2 linked regions of the Thalassospira sp. TSL5-1 genome follow. The protein of the gene in region 2 interacts with the protein of the main gene of each other region in a pairwise test. Links are inferred from orthologs where the notes say so. Each region holds a gene or a part of one and is shown on either strand. Other genes may lie near its edges.

Evidence for each region.
Region 1: the proteins of gyrB (region 2) and gyrA interact in binary tests that used the Escherichia coli proteins (3 or more experiments, as listed by UniProt). The link is inferred for Thalassospira sp. TSL5-1 from one-to-one orthologs.

Annotation. Positions count from the first base shown.
Region 1 is NZ_KV880639.1:26,156-34,862, forward strand. What follows is about bases 1-3,316. They hold gyrA (DNA gyrase subunit A), read right to left. Parts: upstream 3,015-3,316; coding sequence 201-3,014; downstream 1-200. Other genes in these bases: coaD (pantetheine-phosphate adenylyltransferase), read right to left, coding at 1-186; LF95_RS17035 (DMT family transporter), read right to left, coding at 3,173-3,316. Outside these bases: more of LF95_RS17035, read right to left, coding at 3,317-4,099; LF95_RS17040 (hypothetical protein), read left to right, coding at 4,407-4,640; LF95_RS17045 (putative metalloprotease CJM1_0395 family protein), read left to right, coding at 4,961-5,836; pyrC (dihydroorotase), read right to left, coding at 5,919-6,965; LF95_RS17060 (Gfo/Idh/MocA family protein), read left to right, coding at 7,530-8,534; LF95_RS17065 (aminotransferase), read right to left, coding at 8,654-8,707. UniProt on the Escherichia coli protein: A type II topoisomerase that negatively supercoils closed circular double-stranded (ds) DNA in an ATP-dependent manner to maintain chromosomes in an underwound state.
Region 2 is NZ_KV880641.1:153,274-165,631, reverse strand. The notes cover bases 4,185-7,238. They hold gyrB (DNA topoisomerase (ATP-hydrolyzing) subunit B), read left to right. Parts: upstream 4,185-4,508; coding sequence 4,509-6,968; downstream 6,969-7,238. Other genes in these bases: recF (DNA replication/repair protein RecF), read left to right, coding at 4,185-4,482. In the rest of the region: chromosomal replication initiator protein DnaA, read left to right, coding at 261-1,778; LF95_RS20685 (hypothetical protein), read left to right, coding at 1,794-2,096; dnaN (DNA polymerase III subunit beta), read left to right, coding at 2,141-3,259; more of recF, read left to right, coding at 3,322-4,184; LF95_RS20665 (transglycosylase domain-containing protein), read left to right, coding at 7,461-9,392; LF95_RS20660 (transglycosylase domain-containing protein), read left to right, coding at 9,855-11,867; argE (acetylornithine deacetylase), read right to left, coding at 12,073-12,358. UniProt on the Escherichia coli protein: DNA gyrase negatively supercoils closed circular double-stranded DNA in an ATP-dependent manner to maintain chromosomes in an underwound state.

The sequences.
Region 1 (8,707 bases), on a different replicon or contig from region 2:
GACCAGTTCACACCGTTCCTCGACCGAAAACATCGGCCCCTTGCCCGCATTGATCGCCACACCGACAATCAGATGATCCACAATGCGGGTTGCCCGGCGAATGATATCCATATGCCCCTGGGTCACAGGGTCAAAGGTTCCCGGATAAATTCCGATACGGTCAGGATCGACTGTTTTTTCCACCATCGTCCCTGATTCCGTTATTCCGTCACGGACGGATCGGTTTCACCCTCGTCGCCGTTGCCATCGTCCGGCGCATCCACTACTGCATCGTCTTCCGGCTTTGCAGCGGCTTCACCCGCACCTTCGACACCGTCTTCAGCCTCATCGTCATCCTCGGCACTGTCACCAAGATTGTTAAGGCGTTCAACAGCCACAACCTGTTCGTCTTCGGCCGTGCGGAACAGGGTCACACCCTGTGTCTTGCGACCGGCAATACGAATATCATGGGTCGGCATACGAATGACCTTGCCACCATTGGTGACCATCATCAACTCGTCGCCTTCTTCGATCACGAAGGAGGCCGCCACCAGACCGTTACGTTCAGACATATCGATATTGGCAAAGCCCTGCCCGCCACGACCGGTGACACGATATTCATAGGCCGAGGTCCGTTTGCCATAGCCGTTTTCGGTGACCGACAGAATAAGCTGATCCCCCGAAAGCAGTTCGTCATAACGTTCCTGGGTCAGAATCTCGAGCGGCAGGCCATCTTCGGCAAGAATTTCCTCACGGCGCAGTTTGGAGGCGATGGACAGATATTCGCTGCGTTCTTCCATCGTCGCATGAGAGCCCCACAGAACCGACATGGCGATAACCTCGTCACCATCGGCCAGGCGAATGCCCCGCACCCCCACCGAGTTACGGCCAGTAAAGACACGCACATCCGCCACCCGGAAACGAATACATTTGCCCTGACGGGTGGTCAGGAAAATGTCGTCATCATCCGTACAGGTCTGAACCGCAATCAGGCTATCGCCCCGGTCCTCTTCCAGCTTCATCGCAATCTTGCCGTTGGCTTTGACATTGACAAAGTCGGCAAGGCTGTTACGGCGGACATTACCCGTCGATGTCGCAAACATGATGTGCAGGTTTGGCCATTCTTCCTCGTCGGGAAGCGGCAGAACGGTGGTGATATGTTCACCCTCGGACAACGGCAAAAGGTTGACCAGGGCCTTGCCGCGCGATTGCGGCGTCCCCAGCGGCAGGCGCCACACCTTCATTTTATACACCATGCCCAGCGAGCTAAAGAACAGCACCGGCGTATGGGTATTGGCAACAAACAGCTTGGAGACAAAATCCTCGTCGCGGGTTGCCATGCCCGAACGGCCCTTGCCGCCGCGGCGCTGTGCACGATAGGTCGATAACGGCACACGCTGAATATAACCGGAATGCGAGACAGTAACGACCATGTCTTCGCGGGCAATCAGGTCTTCGATGTCATGCTCGAATTCGGCTTCAACGATTTCCGTCCGGCGCTCGTTGGCAAATTCGTTGCGCATTTCCGTCAATTCATCTTTCAGAATTGTCAGTTTACGCTCGCGCGAGGCCAGAATATCCAGGAAGTCCTTGATTTTCTCGCCCAATTCGGTCAATTCGGCGGCAATTTTGTCGCGTTCCAAACCGGTCAGGCGATGCAGACGCAGCTCCAGAATAGCACGGGCCTGCGCTTCGGACAGACGATAATTACCGTCATCCGACCCCACCTGCTGCGGATCGGCAATCAGCTCGATCAAGGGCACAATGTCGCCCGCAGGCCAACTTTTGGACATCAACTGTTCGCGGGCAATCGTCGGGTCGGCCGCATTGCGAATCAGACGAATGACTTCGTCAATATTGGCAACGGCAATCCCCAGACCCACCACCACATGGGCACGATCACGCGCCTTTTTCAGCAGGTGAATGGTCCGGCGCGTAATCACCTCTTCGCGGAACTCGACAAAGGCCTGAATGATTTCTTTCAGGTTCATCAGTTCCGGCTTGCCCCGGTTCAGGGCCAGCATGTTCACACCAAACGATGTTTGCAGGGCGGTAAAGCGGAAAAGCTGGTTGAGCACAACATCGGCAACGGCATCGCGCTTAAGCTCGATCACCATGCGCACACCGGAACGGTCCGATTCATCACGCAGGTCGGAAATACCCTCAAGCTTTTTATCGCGCACCAGATCCGCAATTTTTTCCAGCAAGGTCGCCTTGTTCACCTGATAGGGAACTTCGGTAACGATAATGGCTTCGCGATTGGCGCGGATTTCCTCGACATGGGTGCGGGCCCGCATCACAACCGAGCCACGGCCGGTTTTAAATGCCGAATGAATGCCCGAACGGCCCAAAATAAGCGCGCCGGTCGGAAAATCCGGCCCGCTGACATATTCCATCAGGCCTTCAACCGAAATATCGGGATTATCGATAACCGCCATGCAGCCATCAATCACTTCGCCCAAATTGTGGGGCGGAATGTTGGTGGCCATACCCACGGCAATACCACCGGCACCATTGACCAGCATATTGGGATAGCGCGCCGGCAGAACCGATGGTTCCTTGGTGGTTTCGTCATAGTTGGCGCGAAAATCGATGGTATCCTTATCGATATCATCAAGCAGATAATGCGCGGCCTTGGCCAGGCGGGCTTCGGTGTAACGCATGGCGGCAGCCTTGTCGCCATCCATCGAGCCAAAGTTCCCCTGCCCGTCAATTTGCGGCAGACGCATGGAAAAATGCTGCGCCATGCGGACCATGGCATCGTAGATCGCGCTATCGCCATGCGGGTGATATTTACCCATGACGTCACCAACGACACGCGCCGATTTACGGAAGGGCTTGTTCCAGTCAAAGCCGTTTTCGTGCATGGAATACAGAATACGACGATGAACAGGCTTCAGCCCGTCACGGACATCGGGCAGCGCGCGGCTGACAATCACGCTCATCGCGTAATCGAGATAGCTGCGGCGCATTTCGTTTTCGATGGATACCGGGAAAATATCGCGGCTGGCAGTGTTTGACACTTCGGAGGACAAAGGCCGTAACCTCTTAAACGCTTAATCAAAAAGGAATCAATGCAGCCCGCCCTGCTTTCGCATAACAAGCTATTGAGGGCGGAAAGTATCAGGTTTGACCGCCACAAACAACATATGACGGAGGCCCATTTCAGGCAAATCTCACAGGTTGTATATTGTCAGTTCTTTTTTACACTATCTGACGCAGCAGCAACAGCCCGGGCACGCGCGCCAAAGCGAATATTGGCAACCGCAATTCCGGCCAAAATAATAACCATCGCCATAAGGGTGCTGGGTGCCGGAACCTCGCCTAGCACAGCAAGGCTGACGACAATCCCCACCGCAGGCACCAGATAGTTATTAAAGGCCAAAAATCCTGCGCCGGTGCGGGCGACCATCACCAGCAACACAAACATGGCAAGCCCCGTTGGCACCGCGCCCAGATAGGCAATCGCCAGCGCGCCCTGCGCCGACCATGTCATGGTCCAGGGCTGATCAACCAGCAGGGCAACCGGCGAAATGGTCAGTGCGGCAAAGGTCAGGATCAAAGCCGCCGACCCGGCGCGGGGCTGATCACGCAAATGACGTGCGACCAGGGACGACACTGCGTAACACACCGCCGCTGTTAAAACCGCCAGTTGGTAGGGCAAGTCCCCACCCAAGCCCGACAGAGTTTCGGGGCCAACCAGCACCACAACCCCGCATGTTCCCAAAACAAGCCCCAGGGCCTTGCCAAAGGTCAGCTTTTCATCATGGGTGAAAAGATGCCCCAGGATCACCGTGGTTAACGGCACGACCGACATCAAGACAGCCGCCAGACCGGCGTTAATGCGGGTTTCGCCCATACTGATTAGAAAAAACGGAATGGCATTGCCCAAAAGACCACACATAAAGGCAGCCGCCCATGCCCGTCGCCCCTTGGGCAAGGCACCGCGTCGCAACAGCACAATGCCCCATAAGACAAAGGCTCCCAGCGTGATACGACCAGCCGCAACCACCAGCGACGAATAGGCGTGAACGCCCAGCTTGATAAAGGCAAAAGAGCTGCCCCACATCAGCGCCAGCAATATCAATAAAAAGTAATCAATCATTCCCGGACGTGACATGTTTCCCGCCTATTGTCGCCATAATTTCTGGTACATATGGCTTTGGTTTTCCCGTCAGTTTGGCGGGAACATCCTCAAGGTCTTTGCGTTAGCGATTATCTTGAGAAAGATCAACTAAATAGATGCCTCTTATGTGATACACAACTTCAAGTACGAGCATACCCTGCGGGTGAAATGTCATATCGCACCAGAAGGTTCGGAATAACCCTGGCAAATAATCAGGGACAGCGGCGCAAACGAGTTATTGATAATGATTTGCAATTGCGTTACGCTGCCTCCACGACAAAAAAACGAAGCGAGCAACAAGATGAGTTATGTCGATCACGAACTGAGCATTGACGAAATGTTGGCCGATCCGATCGTTCGGACATTAATGGCCTACGACCGAATCACTGAAAAAGACATTCGCAAAACGCTGGCTCGGGTCGCCTCTGCCCGCGAAACAAGTGCGCCACGACTCGCACGGCATCACCCAAAGCAGTCGCCCAAAAACTGGGCACAGCAGTCGGTTCATATCAACGCCCCCAAAACGGCGGCGTAACCAACGGCTCGTAACGCATTAAACATAAAACCAGATTTTACCTGTTGCGACCCTCGCCATCCCGGTTTGAAGGGTCGCAACTGCGTTTAACCCATTTTTTGTTTCAACTTCGCCGATATGGACGGGCTTTCTGACACGCTATTCAATCTGAAATTTTGATCTTTGGCCCCTCAATTCCGTCCAAGTAGCCTGCATCATCATCCCCAAAAACCAGCCCACAAAAGCGTCCCCCGGCGAAACTGGAATAATTTCAGCCAATTTGACGTCATTCAACGACAAATGCTGGCATCAACCCGCGATTTTGCTATACTGTTGGCATCATGACAGCGATTGGCAGTATACAAACCATACCAGGTAGCGGCGGTCGGCTTGGCGAAGTTATCGCCATGAACGGCCTTGCCAGCGCCAGCAAAGCGGGAGCCTCCAACGGGGGATCGTCTGCAGCTGCCTTCATGGAACGCCAAATGGCTGCGATATCGCTGGTCCCACTTGATACTCCAGCAAACAAATCTGCGTCTTCGTCCCCGACAAAGGGCCTGGGTGCAGCACCTGCTACCAATTCAGTGCGCGGCTCAGCCCCCGATCAAGCAGCAACGCCCGCCCTACCGGCATCACGCCCGGCAGCACCGATTTCTGCAGCATCGGTAACGGTTATACAGCAGGTTGACCCCAGAAGCCTTCCAGGTAGTGGCGGATCAACGGTGGAAATTAACCTGCCCGGCAGCACCAAAAACAAAGATGCCAGCACGAATGCAAAAACGTCCGCTTCGCCGGATGGTGCGCCCCACACCCTAAGCAGCGGCGCCCAGGACCATGTTCGTCGCCTGCAGGACCGCGATGCCGCCGTGCGCGCCGAAGAAAACAGCCACAAGGCCCTGGCCGGGGCCAATGCCGGCATGATCAGCTATGATTATTCAGTCGGCCCCGATGGGCGGCTTTATGCCACTGGCGGCCATGTATCAATCATGCCACTACAGGGTCTTGACGGCATTCAGGCGATTGCCAACCAGGCCGCGATTGGGCGTGCAGCTTCTGTTGGCACATCCACGGCCGATTTCGCCGCCCACAAAGGGGCGTCTGGCAATATCAGTCACATTCTCAGCCAGCAGCAACAGGCTGCCAGTCGTTCTTATAATCAGACAACGGCAATGATGTTCAGTCAGCAACAGCCGAAATCTGCCGGGCTGGTTGCTTAAACCCTTTTCCTTGTCTCCTGCCCCCCTGCCTCTACCCATCCACGAAAAAAGCGCCTGTCGAAATAGTACCGCCAGAGGCAGCTTACTCCGCGTAATGCCAGTAAACATCAAAGCCGGGGTTAAACACCGTGACCAGACCGTCTTTGGTGTTAATCTTGTCAGCGAAACTTGCCGGAACATCGCGCTTTTCCAGCGTGATTTTGGCGTCATTCACTGGCAAACCATAAAAGGCCGGACCATTCAGCGAGGCAAAGGCCTCCAGCTTATCAAGCGCGCTTTCTTCTTCAAAAACATGCGCCAGCAACTGGACTGTATTATTGGCTGTGAAAATACCGGCACAGCCGCACGCACTTTCTTTACGGTCATCGGTATGCGGGGCAGAATCGGTGCCCAAAAAGAACCGCGCATCGCCCGATGTGGCGGCTTCCCGCAATGCCAAACGATGCTTTTCCCGCTTTGCCACCGGCAGGCAATACATATGCGGGTGAATACCGCCCACCAGAATGGCATTGCGGTTAATAATAAGGTGATGGGTCGTAATCGTGGCCCCCACATTGGTGTCGTTCGACTTTACAAATTCAACACCGTCCTGGGTGGTGATGTGCTCCATAATCAACCGCAATTCCGGCAGGCGTTTGCGCAGCGGGGCCAGAATGCGGTCAATAAACACCGCTTCACGGTCGAAAATATCAATATCTGGGTCGGTGACCTCACCATGCACACACAGCGGAATACCCAGTGCTGCCATGCGTTCGAGCACCGGCATCGCCCTGTCAAAGTCGCGCACCCCGCTGGCGGAATTTGTCGTCGCCCCGGCGGGATACAGTTTTAAGGCGCTGATCACACCTTCCTTATAGGCGGCCTCCACATCGTCCGGGTCGGTCCCTTCGGTCAGATACAGGGTCATAAGCGGGCTAAAATCATGCTCTGCAGGAAGGGCAGCGACAATGCGATTGCGATAGGCAAGGGCATCGGCCTTGGTCAGAACCGGCGGCACCAGGTTGGGCATGATAATAGCACGAGCAAAATGGGCGCTGGTTTCGGGCAAAACAGCGCGCAGCATGTCGCCATCGCGCAAATGCAGGTGCCAGTCATCAGGGCGATGGATGGTAATGCGATTGGACGACATAAAAAACCTCCTCGGACAGGCAAATACAGGCGCAACCGGCGATGCCAGCATGCAATGCGTGGTTGCTCAGTACCAGATGACGTTTTTTTTGGGAATTATAAACATGAGCCAGCAGGCATTTTAACCGCCATATGCTGCAAAAGACAAAAGGCCAGGCTGTTAAGCCTGACCTTTTCACAATGGGGCGAGTGATGGGATTTGAACCCACGGCCCCCAGAGCCACAATCTGGTGCTCTAACCGACTGAGCTACACCCGCCATCATTTAGCGTTACCGCCATCGTGTGGCGCGGTTTTTATCGCCGCGGGCATGGTACGTCAAGCGGAGATTTCGACTTTTTTTCATATATTGTCCTCCCCTGCCCCTGAACCCGCCAATCACTGCGATTTTCCGATACCATTCATCACCTTTTTACCCCTACCAAGCCGAACCGAAGATTTTTCATTCGCATATTTCTCTTGCGTCAGGACAAAATGGGAACAATTAAATCAGCGCGATATCATGAATCCGGCACATTCTGATTTCACAATCAAATGCCGACCGAAAGAAGAAAACGGAGAATCCGATGAAGTGGGGCGTGATCAGCACAGCCAATATTGGAACGGCAAAAGTCATTCCGGCAATGCAGCAAAGCGACAAGCTGGAAATTCTGGCCATTGCTGGCCGCGACCTTGAAAAAACCCGCGAGGTCGCCGAAAATTTGCGCATTCCACGCGCCTATGGATCTTATGAAGAATTACTGGCCGATCCCTCGATCGAAGCTGTTTACAATCCACTGCCCAACCATTTGCATGTTGAATGGACCATCAAGGCACTGGAAGCCGGAAAACATGTTCTGTGTGAAAAACCAATTGGCTTGAACACCGAAGATGCCGAACGTCTGATTGAAGCGCGTGAGAAAAGCGGCAAACAGGTACTGGAAGCCTTTATGGTGCGCCACCACCCGCAATGGCAGCACGCCCGGGAACTGGTCAGCAGCGGACAAATTGGCGAACTCACCGCCATTCAAAGCATTTTCACCTATCACAACACCAATCCGGCCGATGTGCGCAATAAAAAGGACATTGGCGGCGGCGGATTGCTTGATATTGGCTGTTACTGCGTTATCGGCCCGCGCTATATCACCGGGCGCGACCCGGTGCGCGTTGTCTCGCTAATGGACAAAGACCCGAAATTTGGCACCGACCGCCTGGTGTCCGGTTTGCTGGATTTTGGCAGCGGCGTACAGGCAAGCTTTGTCTGCGGCACCCAGTCTGCCGCCGTACAGCGTGTGCATATCCTGGGTACAGAAGGCCGAATTGAAATTGTCATGCCCTATAACCCTGTACCGGAGAACCCGGCCGTCATTCGTGTTGGCACCCAAAAACAGCCCGGCTTTGACGAAGCACGCGAAATTTCCTTCCCGATTTGCAACCACTATACCCTGCAAGGTGAAAACGCGACGGCGATTTTCGAGGGCAGCATCACAGCCGATTATCCGATTGAGGATGCCATCCAAAATATGAAAATCCTCGACAGCATTGCCCGATCTGCCAGGACCGGAAGCTGGGAAATGGTTGACCACCAATAAGGCTCTCCACCCGCCGTCTTTGACGGAACGGGATCGGACCTTAAAGACGGACACAAAAAAGGACATCGCCCAGCACGCGATGTCCTTTTCTTTTGCCTGTCGTGCGCAGACCGGAACGATCAGGCGGCAAAAACCTTTTTCATCCGCTCAATCGCCTCTTCCATAATGGCTTC
Region 2 (12,358 bases):
AAGAATGAAAAACAAGGGCGCGAGTACGCTTCCATTTTCTAGTAGCAAGACGGGCGTGTTGGTCAGTTTTCGGTCAACGCGGCAATGCTTTGTATTTTGTCGTGTCCGGCAGTGCGTTTGGAAACTGGCGTCGGGATTTTAGTCAATAGCGGGGAAAGGTCTTGAAAGTGCAGCACGCCTTAAGGGGAGCACCATTTGGCGCTGATAACTCAGGGAGCAAGACTCCCGGTCGCCAGCAGGCCGCACTCGAAGATCATGTCATGACCACCTGGAAGATTGTTCGCGAAAAACTGCGTAGCGAGTTTGGCGCTACGGCATATCGATACTGGCTTGATCCAGTTGCCCTGATCACGGTTGAGGCCGGTGTGGCCCGCCTTGGCGCACCCAATCGGGCGATGCGCGACTGGGTCTCTCAGCATTATCTGGATCGCATCCAGGCCTTTTGGCATGCCGAAGATCCCAATGTTCATTTTGTCGAGGTGGTGGTAGCCGCCCCGGATTCGGGTAGCGATTCTTCTGCCTCTTCCTCCGCTTCCGCATCCTCTGCCGCGCCGCGGCCGGTCTCGACAAACCCGGAGGGGAGCCGTGCCCCTTCCTATAATGAACCGGCAAAGCAGCATCCGCGTTATACCGCCGAGAATTATGATGCTCCGGGCAGCCGTAAGGCGCCGTGTCATCCGGCCCCGGTTTCAAACGGCTTTCAGTCGGCATCGTCTGCCGGGCGGGGGGCGATTGGCAGCATGTCCGATGATGGCATCAGTGCCGCCCTGGACCCGCGTTATACCTTTGATAATTTCGTGATCGGCAAGCCGAACGAATTTGCCTATGCCGCCGCCCGCCGTCTGGCCGAGGCCGAGTCCGTTCCGTTCAATCCGCTGTTTTTGTATGGTGGTGTTGGTCTGGGTAAAACCCACCTGATGCACGCCATTGCCTGGCATATTCGCCGCACCCAGCCGCACCGCACGGTGATTTACCTGTCGGCTGAAAAATTCATGTATCGTTTTATTCGGGCGCTGCGCGATAAAAACACCGTGGATTTCAAGGACCAGTTCCGGTCGGTCGATGTGCTGATGGTCGATGACGTACAGTTTATTTCCGGCAAGGATTCCACCCAGGAAGAATTTTTCCATACCTTTAATGCGCTGGTGGATCAGGGCCGTCAGATCATTGTTTCGGCCGATAAATCGCCCTCCGACCTTGAAGATATTGAAGAGCGTTTGCGTTCCCGTCTGGGGTCGGGCCTGGTGGCGGATATTCACGCCACCACCTATGAGCTGCGTTTGGGGATTCTCGAATCCAAGGCCGAACGCCAGCGCGTGGAACTGCCGCAGCGGGTGATGGAATTTCTGGCCCACAAGATTACGGCGAACGTTCGTGAACTTGAAGGGGCGCTTAACCGTGTGATCGCCCATTCCCAGCTTGTCGGTCGCGAGATTGGCCTGGAGATGGTGCAGGATGTTTTGCACGATGTGCTGCGTGCCTCCGAACGCCGGGTTACGATTGAAGAAATTCAAAAACGCGTGGCGGAGCATTTCAATATCAAGGTGTCCGACATGCACTCTGCCCGCCGGGCCCGTGCGGTGGCCCGTCCGCGCCAGGTGGCGATGTATCTGTCAAAGCAGCTGACCACGCATTCCCTGCCGGAAATTGGCCGTAAATTTGGCGGGCGTGACCATACCACGGTGATGCACGCGGTACGCAAGGTCGAGGAACTGCACAAGGCGGATCCGTCTTTGTCCGAAGATATCGATTTGCTGCGTCGTATGCTGGAAAGCTGACCGGATGGCGCGACTGTGATTCGCTTAAAAAACGGCAATTGGCCAGATCAGGCTGATTGCCGTTTTTATTTGAGTGATTTCGGCGTTGTGATTGCGTTTTTTGCCTATGTGCGGGGTAATTTTCGGGCGGCTTTATTGTGGTTTGGCGTGCTGAAAGCCGCAGAAAACCGCGCCTGTGATTTCTGCGCGTTTTTAAAGGCTCGACTCCTTTCAATCGCTTGGTTTTTTGCACTAAAAATCCTTCGGTTTTGGGACTGCCATGTTATAATGCGCCCAACCCAGCCAAAAGGGGTGGGGGTAAGTCGAAAAAATGAATAAAAATCAATTCATTAAGTAACTGCAGACAGACGGATAGGACGGGCATGAAGCTGACCATCGAACGCGCGGCTCTGTTAAAATCTCTCACACATGTTCAAAGTGTGGTCGAACGGCGCAACACCATTCCGATTCTGTCCAATATCCTGCTGCGGGCCGAAGAAAATACCCTGTCGCTGACCGCAACCGATATGGACCTGGAAGTTATCGAAACCACCACGGCGGAAGTTTCCGAACCCGGTGCAACGACAACACCTGCGCACACCCTTTATGAAATCGTGCGCAAATTGCCCGAGGGTTCCCAGGTGCAAATCACCCTTGAGCCGGGGGCGGGTCGCCTGACCCTTTCGGCGGGGCGCTCAAAATTCAATCTTGCCGTTCTGCCGGTTGATGATTTCCCGGTGATGTCTGGTGGCGACCTTCCGGTCAGCTTTGGTTTGGCGGCTGCCGAACTGCGCGGTTTGATTGACCGTGCCGAATTTGCCATTTCCACCGAAGAAACCCGTTATTACCTGAACGGGATTTATTTCCATGCCGCCGATGCCGAAGGTACCAAGATTTTGCGTGCCGTTGCCACCGACGGACACCGCCTGGCCCGCATCGAAGCCCCGCTGCCTGATGGCGCGGAAAACATGCCGGGCGTGATTGTGCCGCGCAAAACCGTTGGCGAATTGCGCAAGCTGATTGATGAAACCGGCGAAGCCGTGGATATTGCCCTGTCGGATACCAAAATCCGCTTTGGTTTTGGCAAGGCGGTTCTGACGTCCAAGCTGATTGACGGCACCTTCCCGGATTACGAACGTGTTATTCCGGCGGGCAATGACAAAAGCCTGGATCTGGAATGCAAGCCTTTTGCCGATGCGGTTGACCGTGTTTCGGCGATTTCGATTGAAAAATCCCGTGCGGTTAAGGTTGTCATGTCTGGCAACACCCTGACCCTTTCGGCCTCCAGCCCGGAACACGGCACGGCATCGGAAGAACTTGAAATCAATTACGATTCCGATGACATCGAAATCGGTTTCAACTCCCGTTATCTTCTCGACATTGCCAAGCAGGTCAAGGGCGATACGCTTAACCTTCTGATGTCTGACGGGCAGTCGCCGACCATTCTGCGCGATACCGATGACCTGTCGGCATTGTATGTCCTGATGCCGATGCGCGTCTGACCCGCGATTTCCTTGTTGTGGCTTTCCTTGCCCATAATCATGACCGGCAAGACGGTGCGCCCATGATAATACACCGTCTTGCTGTTTCCCGTCTCGATCTTGGCGATTTTCGCTGCTATGCCCGGCTGCGCCTGGATATCGACGCCGGGCCGGTGGTTTTGACCGGACCAAACGGGGCGGGGAAAACCAACCTTTTGGAAGCCGTGTCGCTTTTGGCCCCGGGCAGCGGGTTGCGGCGGGCAAAATTGGGTGAAATCAGCCGCAATGTGCCACCCACCGATGATGGTGCCTTGAGGGCCTGGGCGGTAAGTGCCCAGCTTGAAACGCCAGACGGGCAATATCAGGTGGGTTCTGGACTGGACCCGTTGGCCTTGCGCCAGGGACGTGAACGCCGGGCGGTTAAAATTGATGGCGAAGCCCAGCGCGGGCAGGCGGCCCTGAGCCGGGTTTGTGCCGCGGTTTGGCTGACACCGCAAATGGACCGGCTGTTTTTGGATGGGCCATCGGCCCGTCGGCGGTTTTTGGATCGGCTGGTATACGGCCTGGACCCGGACCATAGCAGCCGTGTTGCCGCATTCGAGCATGGCCTGCGCAGCCGGGCCAAACTGTTGAAGGCCGGCAAGGCGGATGACAAATGGCTTAATGCCATCGAGGATTCGATGGTGCGCCACGGCATTGCCGTTGTGGTGGCCCGTGCAGATTTGCTTGAACGTCTGGTGCGGGCCGGGACAATGGCGGTTGGGGCGTTTCCGGCAGCACGTCTGGCGCTGGCGGGGGACCTTGAAAACTGGCTGGAGAAATTTCCGGCTGTTGAGGTTGAAGACCGCATGCGGGCTGCCCTGCGCGACGGGCGGGAACGTGATGCGATGTATGGAGGTGCCGCTGTCGGGCCGCAAAGAAGCGATCTGATGGTGTGGCATGAAGCGAAAAACCAGCCCGCGGCACAATGCTCGACGGGCGAACAAAAGGCGCTTTTGCTGTCAATCGTGATGGCAAATACGCGCCTGCAAAGCCGGGCCCGGGGTGCGGGTCCGCTTTTGTTGCTAGATGAAGTGGTCGCCCATCTTGATGCCGAAAGGCGGGGGGACCTCTTTGACGAAATCGTGGCGCTTGGCGTTCAGGCCTGGATGACAGGTACGGACCGGGCGCTTTTTAATGGTCTGATCGGGCGTGCGCAGTTTTTAAGGGTCGAAGAGGCCCGCGTAACACCCGATGAGATTTGATCTGTGACTGCCGAGGTTGTGACGCTATGACCAACGAAACAGAAGCCCCGATTGCTGCCGGAATTGACCCGGAAGAATACGGTGCCGAATCCATCAAGGTCCTGAAGGGCCTGGAAGCGGTGCGCAAGCGGCCGGGCATGTATATCGGGGATACCGATGACGGAACCGGTCTGCATCACATGATCTATGAGGTGGTTGATAACGCCATTGACGAAGCCCTGGCCGGTCATTGCGACCTGGTGCTGGTGCAGCTCAATGGCGATGGGTCGGCAACGATTCGTGACAATGGCCGTGGTATTCCGACCGACATCCACAGGGAAGAAGGCGTTTCGGCGGCCGAGGTCATCATGACCCAACTGCATGCCGGTGGTAAGTTTGACCAGAATTCCTACAAGGTTTCCGGTGGTTTGCACGGTGTGGGTATTTCGGTGGTGAATGCTCTGTCCACCTTGCTGAAATTGCGCATCTGGCGCAACGGCAAGGAACATTACATGGAATTTTCCGGGGGGGATGCGGTTAAGCCGCTTGAAGTGGTGGGCGATGCGCCGATCATGGAAGATGGTAAACCGCTGACCGGGACGGAAGTGACCTTCTATCCCGATGCCGAAATTTTCACCATGACCGAATTTAACCTGCCGACCCTTGAGCATCGCTTGCGGGAACTGGCATTTTTGAATTCCGGCGTGTTCCTGACCCTGCGCGATGAACGCAGCAGCGAGCCGACCGAAATCAAATTGCATTATGAAGGCGGGATTCGGGCGTTTGTTGAATATCTCGACCGTTCCAAAACCCGGCAGATCGAAGAACCGATCAGCATTGTTGGTGAAAGAGAGGGCATTACCGTTGAAGTTTCGCTGCAATGGAATGACAGCTATCACGAAACCACACTGTGTTTTACCAACAACATTCCCCAGCGCGATGGCGGTACGCATATGGCCGGTTTCCGTGCCGCGCTGACCCGCCAGATCAACAATTACGCCCAGGAAAGCGGGATTGCCAAAAAGGAAAAGGTTGCCTTGTCGGGTGATGATGCCCGCGAAGGTCTGACCTGCGTTATTTCCGTCAAGGTGCCAGACCCGAAATTCTCGTCCCAGACCAAGGACAAGCTGGTGTCGTCCGAAGTGCGCCCGGTTGTGGAAAATGTCGTGAATGACAAGCTTTCACAGTGGCTGGAAGAGCACCCGCAGGATGCCCGCAAGATTGTTGGCAAGGTTGTTGAGGCGGCCACCGCCCGCGAAGCCGCGCGCAAGGCTCGCGAACTGACCCGCCGTAAAGGGGCGCTTGATATTTCATCCCTTCCCGGCAAACTTGCCGATTGCCAGGAACGCGATGCGTCCAAAGCCGAACTGTTCATCGTGGAGGGTGATTCCGCAGGTGGGTCGGCCAAGCAGGGGCGTGAACGTGGTTTTCAGGCGATTTTGCCATTGCGCGGTAAAATCCTGAACGTGGAACGTGCGCGTTTTGACAAGATGCTGTCGAGCCAGGAAATTGGCACGTTGATTACAGCACTTGGTACCGGCATTGGCCGGGATGATTTTAATATCGAAAAAATCCGCTATCACAAAATCATCATCATGACCGACGCCGACGTCGACGGTGCGCATATTCGCACACTGCTCTTGACGTTCTTTTATCGTCAGATGCCGGCATTGATCGAACGCGGTTATCTTTATATCGCCCAGCCGCCGCTTTACCGGGCCAAGCGGGGCAATTCTGTTCAGTATCTCAAGGGTGACCGCGAGATGGAACAGTATTTGACCGCGCAGGGCACCGAGGATGCGGTACTAACCCTTGCCAATGGCACCCAATATGCCGCAGCCGACCTTATTCGGATTGTCGAACTGGCGCGCAAGGCAAAGGGGCTGCTGGAACCGCTGTCGCTTAAACTGCCGATTTCGGTGTTGGAACAGGCCGTGTTGGCCGGGGCGCTTAACCCGGCACTACTTGATGATGATCAAAAACGTCTTGAGTCCGCCCAGACCCTGGCGACCCACCTTGATACCCTGGCCGAAGATTTTGACCGGGGCTGGAAAGGCGAGGCGCCGCTCGATCAGTTGGTGGTCTGGCGGATGATGCGTGGTGTTGAAGAACGCTATGTGATTGATGCCAATATCCTGCGTTCCGCCGAAAGCCGGGCTTTGGCCGGGCTGATTGGCGAACTGCGCGAGATCTTTGAAGAAGGATCGGAATTTGGTGCCAAAGACAAGGTCTGGAAAATTCACGGTCCGGTCGACCTGGTCAATGCGGTGATGGAATATGGCCGTCGCGGCATTGCGGTTCAGCGGTATAAAGGTCTGGGTGAAATGAACCCCGATCAGCTTTGGGAAACCACGCTCGACCCGAATGTTCGCTCGCTTTTGCAGGTGAAAGTCGAACATGCCGATGAAGCCGAAGAGGTCTTTTCGACCCTGATGGGCGACATTGTCGAACCCCGTCGTGATTTCATCCAAAGCAACGCGCTGAAAGTCGCCAATCTTGACGTTTGATGCGGAAGGAAACCTCTTGTGAGGTTTCTGCGATCTGCTGAATGTGATGGCCCTTTGCCATGTATGGTGAAGGGCCATTTTTTTGTTTGATGTGATGCCCGATATTGAGAGCTGAACAGATAGTTCAGCATCCATCAAAAGGCAGCGAGAGGTCACTTTGTATCGGGGATCGCAAGGTTTTAAGGTCATCGGGGCGATAATCGACATTATCAGTAAAGACCAATGTAACCGGTGCCAGAATGCCGGGATAAATCACCTTTGTGTCATCCAGCAGCAAAGATTGATGGGATTCGGGAAGGCGTCAGCCAGAGGGCAGTGATGCCACCGCAAGGGAGCCAATATACTGAAACGTCACGATTTACGCCAATATGCCGGTTTGACCTGGAGCATGGTGGTAATGGTCAGGGTCTGCTACCATTTATTAAGCCATTGAGCGTTTACTCGAAAAAGCAAAATAAACCGGCGATATAAGCGGATTGGGCAGATTGGGACGTGGACGAAAATAAACAGGCGAAAAAAAGCGGCGTTGCGGCCGCACAGGCGGCCGTCAAGGAAATTGAAGAACGGGAACGACGTGAAATTCGTCGCCGCAAAAGACGTATTATGCTGGCAATAACAGCCGTTATTTTGCTGCTATTGGCAGGTGGGGCGACTTTACTGACCTTATCGATTCGCAGTCAGCTTGATTTCAGCCGCAAGGCGGACCGCAGCCCCAGTGTGCAAATTGCCGATTTTGATGGCACCATCATGACAAATGTTCAGGGGCATTATAGTCAGGATGTGTCGCTTATAACCTTTCCCAAACGATTGCAGCACGTCTTTATTGCCGCAGCAGATCCTGGTTTTTATCACCATTTTGGCGCGGGTTTCAGCGATGTAATGCGTATTCTGTCTGGCGATGCGGCACCGGGTTCCACCATAACCATGAAGGTGGCGCGCAGTTTCTTTCGCATGCCGGGTTCCGGTACGATCCGAAACGCCGAGGAAATGCTGGTTGCCTTGTGGCTGGAAGCGCGTTTTGACAAGGATACGATCTTGCGGTCCTATCTGGAACGCAGTTATGTCGGGTCCGGTATTTTTGGTATTACGGCGGCATCGCGCCTTCTCTATGATGTTCCGGCCCATAAAATGTCGTTGCATCAGGCGGCTGTTCTGGCTGTAGCGATGAATGATCCTGCCAATCTTAATCCATTGCAGTTTCCCAAGGCATCGGCCCAGGCTGCCAATATGGTTTTGCAGAAAATGGAGCCCGACGATACCCTGACGCCAGCGCAAATAAACGCCCTGATGCGCGATGTTCCCCAATTGGCACCGCGCGCCCCGCGTGAAGAAGGGCAAGCGCAATACGTGATTGATCTGGTGATGGATGAAGTGGCCCGGCGTGTGGGCTATACCAGCACGGATTTGCATGTTGTCACCAGTATTGACCGTGACCTGCAGGAAATGGCGCAAAGTGCGGTTAACGAGGTTAGCCGTGTGCGCCTTCAGCCGCGCGGCGCGGATCAGGCCGCCCTTTTGGCGATCAGCCCGGATGGCCGGGTGCGAGCAATGGTGGGCGGCACGCAGTATGACCCGATCTCGCGCAATCGGGCGTGGAATGTCCGGTATTTTCCGGGGCGGATGATTAAAATTTTGCCCTATTATTACGCCCTGAACGACAACCCGGACCCAGCCCAATGGGTGCCCGATACCCGCAAGGAAGTGGAAGGCTGGAAACCGGTGAACCCGGACCGGCAATATCGCGGCCAGGTTCCCCTGCGGGATGCCTTTGCCCGTGATGTTAATACCGTGCCGGTGGAACTGACACATAAATTTGGCCTGGAGAATATGCGCGACTTTGCCCGCAAAGTCGGCATTAGAAGCCCGCTTTCCAGGGATATTCGCTCCGTGGTTGGACTTGACCCGGTGACGCTGCCAGATATTGCCCGCCTGCATACGCTGTCGCTCAATGGGGGGATTTCGCCTGATATTACCCTGATCAACGAGATCCGATCGACTGCAGAGGGGCAACCGTTGTTATATCAGCGGGTTGCGCGTGGACATGACAAGATGTTGACCGATGAAGCAATGCTGGCGGTGAACAGTATGCTTGCCGGTGTAACAGACCCCCAGGTACGCCTGGATCGGCCTTTTGTGGGGTTCGGGGCGCGTGCCGGGCGGGGAAGTGATGCGTGGTTTGCCGGCTTTACCGCCGATCTTTATACGGTTGTGTGGGTGGGCAATGATGATCGGAGCCCGGCCCAGGCCATTCGCCCGGATGTCGAGGTGGCATCACTGTGGCGGTTATTCATGCTGGATGCCTCGCAGGGCTTTTCGATTCGGTCGGTGGCGCGCGGAACCAGCCAGCGCCTGATCGAACAGGATGGTGTGACCGATATGTGGAAACGCCACTGGGTTGATCCCAATCCGCCGCTGCAAAATTAACCCGTAGCACCATCAAACGGATTGACGTGCTGTTTTTGCCCTTCGTCATCCTGCCCTGTTGCGCTGGCAGCGGGGAACACTCTAATTGTTCAAATTTTAGATCATCCTGTCGATGCGTGTGTTAAACTCTTTCGTGTTTTGGGGTAAGGGGGGCTGTGGATGGCTCGGGCTTCTGGTTGATGGGGCTCGCCTGTCCGGACAGTGAATATCTTCAAGACATCAAACAGTGATTATGCGATGAAGGCCATCCGGTTTTGGTATCGGCCTTGGATCAGTATGTAAATTTTTGATGCTGCCATCCTTGGCGCGGTGCGAAACAGCCTGTCTGGTTTTGCTGTAAGCCGGGCCAGTTGGCGATGATGTGCCCTGCCGGGATATTGCATGTGCATGTGTTTCTTTGGGGGGCCTGTCGTGACGGGCTTTTATGCCTGTTGGCGATGAATTCAGGTTTTGAGGACGATTGTGGCGAAGCGACCAACCCGTAACACTTCCACGCCGCCCCGCCGACGGGCACCGCGTAAAACCGGTGGAGGTTCATCACCGCGCGGGCGTGGACGCAGGCGTGCCGGGCAGAAAAAATCCTTTGGTGGTTTTTTGCGGGCTTTTGTGCCGCGCCCGATGATGCTTGCCCGTGTCATGGTGGTTCTGGCGATCTGGTCGGCGGTGTTGTGCGGCGGGCTTGTCGCCTATTACGGCTATGATTTGACCAGCAAGATTGATTTTAACGTCGCCACCCAGCGCAAACCGCTGGTGCGCATCATGAGCATCGACGGGGTTAATCTGGCCAACTATGGCGACCGTTATGGCCGCCCGGTGGAAGTGGGCGATTTGCCCGATTATGTCGGGCAGGCCTTTGTCTCGATTGAAGACCGCCGGTTTTACCAGCATTTTGGCATTGATGTGATCGGCATTGCCCGCGCTTTTGTGCAAAATATTTGGCGCGGGCGCATTGCCCAGGGTGGCAGTACCATTACCCAGCAGCTTGCCAAGAACCTTTTTTTGTCGCCCGAACGCAGCTATGGCCGCAAGATTGAAGAGGTTTTGCTGTCCTTGTGGCTGGAGATCAAATTTAGCAAACGGCAGATCCTCTCGTTATATCTGAACCGCATTTATTTTGGCTCCGGGGTCTATGGTATTGATGCCGCCGCCCGTCAGTATTTTGGCGTCGATCCGCGCCGTTTGTCGCTGTATCAGGCGGCCGTGCTGGCCGGGTTGCCCAAGGCGCCGAGCCGCTATAACCCGCTGATAGCCCCGAGGGATGCGGCAAAGCGGGCCAATCAGGTGATTGCGGCCATGCTTGATACCGGCGCCATTACCGCCCGGCAGGCACAGGCTAATCACTTTGATCGCGTTACAACATCCTCGGCCTCTGGTCGTGGCGGGCCGAATGTGCGCTATTTCACCGACTGGATTCTGGATCGCGTGACCGATTATGTCGGCTATCACGACCAGGATATGGTGGTGTATACGAGCCTTGATTCCAATTTGCAGGCTTCGGCCGAGGATGCGGTAAACCGTGTGCTTGATAGCCGGGAAGCCGACCGGCGCAAGGTTTCGCAAGGCGCACTGGTTGCCATGACACCCGATGGATCGGTGCGGGCCATGGTAGGCGGCAAGAACTTTTTCCAAAGTCAGTATAATCGTGTTACCCAGGCGAAAAGGCAGCCGGGGTCGGTGTTCAAGCTGTTTGTCTATTTGGCCGCGCTGGAAGATGGCATGCGCGCCGATGACTGGATGCGTGATGAACCCTATAGTGTCAATGGCTGGAGCCCGCGCAATTTTGACCGCCAGCATCACGGCACCCTGTCGTTACGCGATGCGGTGGCCTCGTCCAATAACGTGATTGCCGTTGAAGTGGCGATGAAAACCGGGCTGAACCACGTTATCGATATGGCCCATAAACTGGGGGTGTCGTCGGACCTGCCTGCCGAACCCAGCCTGGCACTGGGGACCAGTGAAGTGTCCCTTTTGGAAATGACAACGGCTTATGCCGTGGTCTCCAATGGCGGCTTTAATATCATTCCGCATGCGATTACCAAAATCGTCGGGCAGAATGGTGAGATATTGTATGAACGCGGGGGCGGTTATCTGACCCGCGTTCTCAACCCTGTTACGGCGGGGGAAATGAACAATATGCTGGCGGCCGTCATGGCGAAGGGTACGGGCAAAAACGCCCTTTTGGACCGGCCGGCGGCGGGCAAAACCGGCACTACATCGGATTATCGTGATGCCTGGTTTGTCGGCTATACCGCAGACCTGGTGGCCGGGGTGTGGTTGGGCAATGACAATGGATCGCCGATGGAAGAGGTCACCGGTGGTGGCCTGCCAGCTGAAATGTGGAAATCCTTTATGCTGCATGCCCATCAGGATTTGCCGGTACGATCGCTGGGCAAGGCAGCCTCCATGCGGGCCATTCGCATGGGCGAAGATGACAGCTGGAAAAAATTCAATTCCGGTTTTACCGGCAAAAATTAGCCGGCAAACGAGCCAATTTCATAAAAAAGGGCCGGATGCCAATGGGAGGCAATCCGGCCAAGGGAAGGCATTGCAGGTTTCGGAAGGGAGTTGTCCGAAACCCGTAGGAAGGCCTTGACGGTGCATTAATCCGGGGGGCACGCGGGGAGAAGTGCGTGAGATCAGATTAATGGGGTGTCACAATGTCAAAGCCTGGTCAGACGGTTTATTCAACCGCCTGAAGACCCAGCTTTTCCAGGAAAGCCAGGCATTCGTCGAGCTGGGAGATCTCGACAAATTCGTTGCGCTTGTGGGCTTGTGCGATGGAGCCAGGACCACAGATGATCGAGGGAATGTTACCCTGCTTTTCAAAGATCCCGCCTTCGGAACCATAGGAAACCTTGCCCGAAACCTCGTCGATGATGTTACGCACAAAGGCAAAGCTCTCGGCCCCGGTACAATCGCCCATGCCTGGATAATGAAAGATTTCTTCCCATTCAAAGCCGGTATCG